Regions from separate parts of the Streptomyces sp. NPDC060035 genome, predicted to be linked through region 1. Evidence: riboswitches for the same ligand, from Rfam matches in the RefSeq annotation. Region 1 holds a riboswitch; each other region holds the start of a gene.
The links. Region 1 has a riboswitch for thiamine pyrophosphate ahead of thiO (glycine oxidase ThiO). Riboswitches for the same ligand answer to the same signal wherever they lie in the genome.

Region 1 (2,262 bases):
GTGCGCAGCAGGTGGACGCCGGGAACACCCTCCGCGCCGGGCAGGACGACGGGCTCGGCCCCGGTGGCGAGGACCAGCACGTCGTACGGGACGGGGCCCTGAGGAGTGTCCAGTTCGTGGGCGGCGGCGCGCAGGCCGCTCACGTCGAGCCCCAGTCGCAGGGTGATGTCCAGCGCCTCGAAGTCGATGTCGAACGCCGAGTCCTCGGCCAGGCCGAGCAGGACCGCCTTCGACAGGGGCGGCCTGTCGTACGGCTGGTGCGGTTCCGCGCCGATCAGGGTGACCGGGCCGGCGAAGCCCTGTTCGCGCAGGGCCACAGCGGTCTGCACGCCGGCCATGCCCGCGCCGACGATCACGACCCGGCGTGGCCGCTGTCCTGCTTCCCGGTGTTCCGTCTGCTCACTCACCCGGCCACCCTAGCCACCTGACGTTCCGTCAGCCGACGAGCTCCTCCACCACACTCGTCCCGCTGCCCTCCTGGGACTCCCACTCCCACCGCTCGTCCAGCCGCACCCGGCCGTCGGGAAGATCCGTGACGGTCGAGACGCAGTGACCGCCGGAAGTCGTTCCGTCCTGCTTCAGCTGCACGTACCGGAAGTCCAGGGTGTCGCCCTGCCGGGTGCCGACGAGATGGCCGCGGACGACGTCACCGCCCGTGTACTCGGCCCAGATCCGGCCCTCCCGCTCCCGGTACGTGAAGCGGGTGCGGGTGCCCACCTGGCCGGGCGCCTGGTCGGCGACGGGCGAGAGGACGAGTCCGTCGAGTGAACGGGCCACGGCGGCTGCTCCCTTACTGGCTACGGGTGGCGGGGTTTAGGGTGGCCAACGTAAGGCACTCGCGGGAGCCCGGACGCACCGGGCTGAGAGGGAGGCTGACCGGCCTCCGACCGTACGAACCTGATCCGGGTCATGCCGGCGAAGGGAGGGGCTGGACGCCCATGCGCATCTCCGGAAACGGATCCGACGTCCTGGTTGTCGGGGGCGGCATCATCGGTCTGGTGACCGCCTGGCGGGCGGCCGGGCGCGGAATGTCCGTCGCGGTCGCCGATCCCGAACCGGGCGGCGGGGCCGCCCAGGTCGCGGCCGGCATGCTCGCCGCCGTCACCGAACTCCACTACGGCGAGCAGACGCTGCTCGCCCTCAATGTCGCCTCCGCCGCGCGCTATCCGGCGTTCGTGGCCGAGCTGGAAGAAGCGAGCGGGCAGGAGACCGGCTTCCGTGCCTGCGGCACGCTGGCCGTCGCGCTGGACTCCGACGACCGGGCCCATCTGCGGGAGCTGCACGCGTTGCAGCAGCGTTCGGGACTGGCCTCGGAGTGGCTGACCGGCCGCGAGTGCCGCCGGCTGGAGCCGATGCTCGCCCCCGGCGTGCGGGGCGGGCTGCGGGCCGACGGCGACCACCAGGTGGATCCCCGTCGGCTGGCCTCGGCGCTGGTCACCGCGTGCGAACGGGCCGGAGTGGTCTTCCACCGGGCCCGGGCCGAACGGCTCTCCGTGACGGGCGGCCGTGCGACCGGAGCGGTCCTCGCGGACGGTACGCAGCTGAGCGCCGACCAGGTCGTGCTGGCCGCCGGCAGCCTCAGCGGCAGGCTCGCCGGGCTCCCCGAGGAGATCGTGCCACCGGTCCGCCCGGTCAAGGGGCAGGTGCTGCGGCTGGCCGTGCCGCCCGCGTACGCCCCCTTCCTCAGCCGGACCGTACGGGCCGTGGTCCGCGGCAGCCACGTCTATCTCGTCCCGCGCGCCAACGGCGAGCTGGTCGTCGGCGCGACCAGCGAGGAGATGGGCTGGGACACCACGGTCACCGCGGGCGGGGTCTACGAACTGCTGCGCGACGCCCACGAGCTGGTGCCGGGCATCACCGAGCTGCCGCTGACCGAGACCCGCGCGGGCCTGCGCCCCGCCTCTCCGGACAACGCCCCGCTGCTGGGTCCGACGGCGCTGCCCGGCCTGCACCTCGCCACCGGCCACCACCGCAACGGGGTGCTGCTGACGCCCCTCACCGGTGACGTGATGGCCCACGTGCTGACCACCGGCGAACTGCCCGCCGAGGCCCGCCCCTTCGCACCGAGCCGGTTCGCGCCCTCCCGCCGGGGCCCCGCCTCCCGGAACCCTTCTCCCGGAGCCCTCTCCCCAGCACCTCAGGAGCAGCCCGCATGACAGAGCCCCTGCCCACCGGCGTTTCTGCGTCTGCCTCCGTGTCCGTATCCGTCAACGGGGAACTCCGCACCGTCCCGGCCGATACCGCGCTGAGCACGCTGGTCGC
Region 2 (2,262 bases), on a different contig from region 1:
TGGCGACCAGTTCGCTGCTGGCCACCGTTCCCACGCTGCTCTGGGCGATCGAGAAGAGCAGCAGCAGGGGCAGTGCGGCGCCCGCGTAAGCGAGAACCAGCGTATTGACGACCGAGGCGATGTGGTCGCGCCCGATCCTGATGCCTGCCCGGTAGAGCCCCCGCACGCCCATCGTCGGGTCTGCCTGGTGCAGTTCCCAGACCGCCGACGTCTGGGTGACGGTCACGTCGTCGAGCACCCCGAGCGAGCCGATGATGACACCGGCCAGCAGCAGGCCGCTCATGTCGATGTCCGGGTACAGCCCGTGAATCAGTCCGGTGTTGTCATCCGTGTTGCCGCTCAGACGTGCCCAGCCGATGAAGAGGGAGCCCAGCAGTCCGATCAGCAGCAGCGAGATGAGCGTGCCGATGACGGCCACGGATGTGCGTGCGGTCGGTCCGTGGCACATGTAGAGGGCGATCAGCATGATGGCGCTGGCCCCGATCACCGCGACGACCAGCGGATTCGAGCCCTGCAGGATCGCCGGCAGAATGAACAGCGTCAGCACGGCGAACGAGACCGCGAGTGCGATCAGCGCCATCAGTCCGCGCAGCCTGCCCACCACGATCACCGCGAGGGCGAAGATCCCGGCCAGCAGAGCCATCGGGAACGTACGGTCCACGTCGGTCACCGAGTACTGCAGATCGTGGGGCGCGTCGGGCGCGTACGCCACAACCACCCCTTGGCCGTCCTGCAGTTGCCTGGAGGCGTCGGGCTGGATGATCTCGACGAACGTACGGCCCTTGTCCTTGCCGCTCGTCACCTCGATCGTGGCCTTCTTGCACAGCCCCGACTGTTCGTCGACGGCCTCGCGCCCCGAGGGCGTCGAGGTGTCACCGGTCGGTGGCACCTGTGCGGCATTCACGTCCGCGCAGTCCACCTTGTCGATCTTCACCACCTTGCCCTGCTGGGTCTGCCGGTCGAAGCCGACACCCGTGCGCTCGTGGGAGGGGGCGCCGCCCGGCCAGAAGGCCACGAGACCGACAACGACCGCGGCTGCGAACGGGATCAGCACGGCGGCGATGACCTTGCGCAGATGCTTGGACACGGGCGCGGCGGGGCCGTGGCTGTGCGTGTGGCCGGGCGCATGACTCTGTGTGCTGCCGGATTCGGAGCCGTGCGGTTCGGGGGCGCTCGGGGAGGACGTCACCGGGCGATCATCCCAAGAAGCGAAGAGGCCCTCTGGCCAGCACGCCAGCAGGGAGGCTAGCGTGGAGGCACCTTTGCACACGCGGGAGCTCGGAGCACCGGGCTGAGAGGGCGCTGACCTCCGTATATCCGTACGGGACACGCTGCGCCGACCGCCGAACCTGTTACCGGGTAATGCCGGCGTAGGGAGTAGGTCTCATGACCACAGCGGACGCACGCACGCCTGCCTCGAAGCAGAATGCGCAGAACATCCAGAATGCGCAGGACGCGGCGAACAACGAGGCCGGGAAGTCCATCGGCTGGCACAAGGGGTACGTCCAGGGCTCGCGCCCGGACCTCCGGGTGCCGGTCCGTCAGGTGCACCTCACCAACGGCAAGGACGTGACGCTCTACGACACGTCGGGTCCGTACACCGATCCCACCACCGAGACCGATGTCCGCCGTGGGCTCGCTCCCCTGCGGGAGAACTGGATCATCGCCCGCGGCGACACCGAGGAGTACGCGGGCCGCCCCGCACGACCCGAGGACGACGGGCTCAAGCACACATCGCCGCGCGGAGGCCTGCGCAACCTCGACGCGGTCTTCCCCGGCCGCCCCCGCCAGCCCCGCCGCAGTCGCGACGGACAGCCGGTCACCCAACTCGCGTATGCCCGCCGCGGCGAGATCACTCCGGAGATGGAGTACGTCGCGATCCGGGAGAACGTGGAGCCCGAGGTGGTGCGCGAGGAGATCGCGGCGGGACGTGCCGTGCTGCCGGCCAACGTCAACCACCCGGAGATCGAGCCGATGATCATCGGCAAGCGGTTCCTGGTGAAGGTCAACGCCAACATCGGTAACTCCGCGGTCACCTCCTCCATCGAGGAGGAGGTGGACAAGATGACCTGGGCCACCAAGTGGGGTGCCGACACGGTCATGGACCTGTCCACCGGCCGCAACATCCACACCACGCGTGAGTGGGTTCTGCGCAACTCCCCCGTGCCGATCGGCACCGTTCCGCTCTACCAGGCGCTGGAGAAGGTCGACGGCCGGGCGGAGGAGCTGACCTGGGAGATCTACAAGGACACCGTCATCGAG
Region 3 (2,262 bases), on a different contig from region 1:
TGCGCCACATCAGCTGTGACGACGACACCACCCGTAAGACGCTCTGGAAGCTGCACGACGGGACGCTCGTCGAGTCCGTCCTCATGCGGTATCCGGAGCGGGTGACGATGTGCATCTCGTCGCAGGCCGGGTGCGGGATGAACTGCCCGTTCTGTGCGACCGGGCAGGCCGGCCTCGACCGGAACCTCTCGACCGCCGAGATCGTGCACCAGATCGTGGACGGAATGCGGGCGCTGCGCGACGGTGATGTTCCGGGCGGGCCCGCGCGGCTGTCCAACATCGTCTTCATGGGCATGGGTGAGCCCCTGGCCAACTACAAGCGGGTGGTCGGAGCGATCCGACGGCTGACGGATCCGGACCCGGACGGCCTCGGGCTCTCGCAGCGCGGGATCACCGTGTCCACGGTGGGCCTGGTGCCGGCCATGCTGCGCTTCGCCGACGAGGGCTTCAAATGCCGTCTCGCCGTCTCGCTGCACGCCCCGGACGACGAGCTGCGCGACACCCTCGTCCCCGTGAACACGCGCTGGAACGTCCGGGAGGTGCTGGACGCGGCGTGGGAGTACGCGGACAAGTCCGGCCGCCGTATCTCCATCGAGTACGCGCTGATCCGTGACATCAACGACCAGGCATGGCGGGGCGACCGGCTCGGCCGACTGCTCAAGGGTAAGCGTGTGCACGTCAACCTCATCCCGCTGAACCCGACGCCCGGGTCCAAGTGGACCGCCTCGCGGCCCGAGGACGAGAAGGCGTTCGTCGAGGCTATCGCCGCTCATGGTGTGCCCGTCACGGTCCGTGACACCCGTGGTCAGGAGATCGACGGTGCCTGCGGACAGCTCGCGGCCTCCGAGCGCTGAGACCGACCGCTACCGGCGGTACGGCGGCCCGGTACAGGCGGTGCACCGGCTTGATCGCGCCGGTGTAGCCTGGTCCGAAAATCAACTTCATATTCCGACAGGGGAGCGCCACAGCGCTGAGAGTGCGGCACCGAGGACAGGTCGGCCGCAGACCCTCTGAACCTCGCCCGGGTCATTCCGGGTAGGAAGTTCGGACCTTACTCAAGCTGTTGCGCCCTGCCCGCTCACCGAGCGGGCAGGGCCGCGTCTCTTCCTGGTCACCTCCAGGAGGAATCACCATGAACACCACCACGAAGTGCGCCGCGACGGCGCTTGCCGCCGCGCTCGGCGTCACCGTGCTCGCGGGCTGCGGCGGATCCGAGGGCGACGCCTCCGGTTCCGGGAACTCCAAGGGTTCCAAGACCGTGACCCTCGTCAGCCACGACTCCTTCAACGCCTCGGACGCGGTTCTGAAGGCGTTCACCAAGGAGACCGGATACACGGTCAAGGTGCTGAAGAGCGGTGACGCCGGTGCCGCGCTCAACCAGGAGATCCTGACCAAGGGCTCCCCCCGCGGAGATGTGTTCTTCGGCGTCGACAACACGCTGCTCTCCCGTGCCCTGGACAACGGACTGTTCACGCCGTACGAGGCGAAGGGCCTCGACCGCGTTGCGGCCGACACCCAGCTGGACGCGGACAAGCACCGGGTCACGCCCGTCGACACCGGCGACATCTGCGTCAACTACGACAAGAAGTACTTCGCCGACAAGAAGCTCGCGCCGCCGCAGTCGTTCGACGACCTGCTGAAGCCCGCGTACAAGAACCTTCTCGTCACCGAGAACGCCGCGACCTCCTCGCCCGGCCTCGGCTTCCTCCTCGGCACCGTCGCCACCTACGGCGAGAGTGGCTACCAGGACTACTGGAAGAAGCTGAAGAGCAACGGCGTCAAGGTCGTCGACGGCTGGGAGCAGGCGTACAACGAGGAGTTCTCCGGCTCCGCGGGCGGCAAGAAGACCGAGGCCGACCGGCCGCTCGTCGTCTCGTACGCCTCCAGCCCGCCCGTCGAGGTGCTGTACGCGGAGCCGCAGCCCACCGAGGCACCGACCGGTGTCGCCACCGGAACCTGCTTCCGCCAGATCGAATTCGCCGGCCTGCTGAACGGTGCGAAGAACGAGGCGGGCGGCAAGGTGCTGCTGGACTTCCTCATCAGCAAGCAGTTCCAGGAGGACATGCCGCTGAACATGTTCGTGAACCCGGTCGCGAAGGACGCGGCGCTGCCGGAACTCTTCACGAAGTTCGGTGCGACGGTCGACAAGCCGGCGACGGTGGACCCGGAGAAGATCGCCAAGAACCGTGAGCAGTGGGTCCAGTCGTGGTCCTCGCTCGTCGTGAAGTAGCCGCTCGGCCCTCGTGGAGGGGGAACGCGGTG

Region 2: linked by a shared signal. The riboswitch ahead of thiC (phosphomethylpyrimidine synthase ThiC) and the one ahead of thiO (glycine oxidase ThiO) in region 1 are both predicted to bind thiamine pyrophosphate.
Region 3: linked by a shared signal. The riboswitch ahead of ACFWBQ_RS36270 (thiamine ABC transporter substrate binding subunit) and the one ahead of thiO (glycine oxidase ThiO) in region 1 are both predicted to bind thiamine pyrophosphate.

What each region holds. Positions count from the first base shown of each region.
Region 1 is NZ_JBHWVO010000012.1:32,053-34,314, reverse strand. It holds gene ACFWBQ_RS20180 (NAD(P)/FAD-dependent oxidoreductase) at 1-407, opposite strand, end outside; gene ACFWBQ_RS20175 (hypothetical protein) at 436-777, opposite strand; TPP riboswitch at 829-941, shown strand; gene thiO (glycine oxidase ThiO) at 939-2,156, shown strand; gene thiS (sulfur carrier protein ThiS) at 2,153-2,262, shown strand, end outside.
Region 2 is NZ_JBHWVO010000009.1:77,709-79,970, forward strand. It holds gene ACFWBQ_RS16545 (YibE/F family protein) at 1-1,189, opposite strand, end outside; TPP riboswitch at 1,261-1,394, shown strand; gene thiC (phosphomethylpyrimidine synthase ThiC) at 1,387-2,262, shown strand, end outside.
Region 3 is NZ_JBHWVO010000044.1:18,644-20,905, reverse strand. It holds gene rlmN (23S rRNA (adenine(2503)-C(2))-methyltransferase RlmN) at 1-854, shown strand, start outside; TPP riboswitch at 944-1,060, shown strand; gene ACFWBQ_RS36270 (thiamine ABC transporter substrate binding subunit) at 1,133-2,230, shown strand.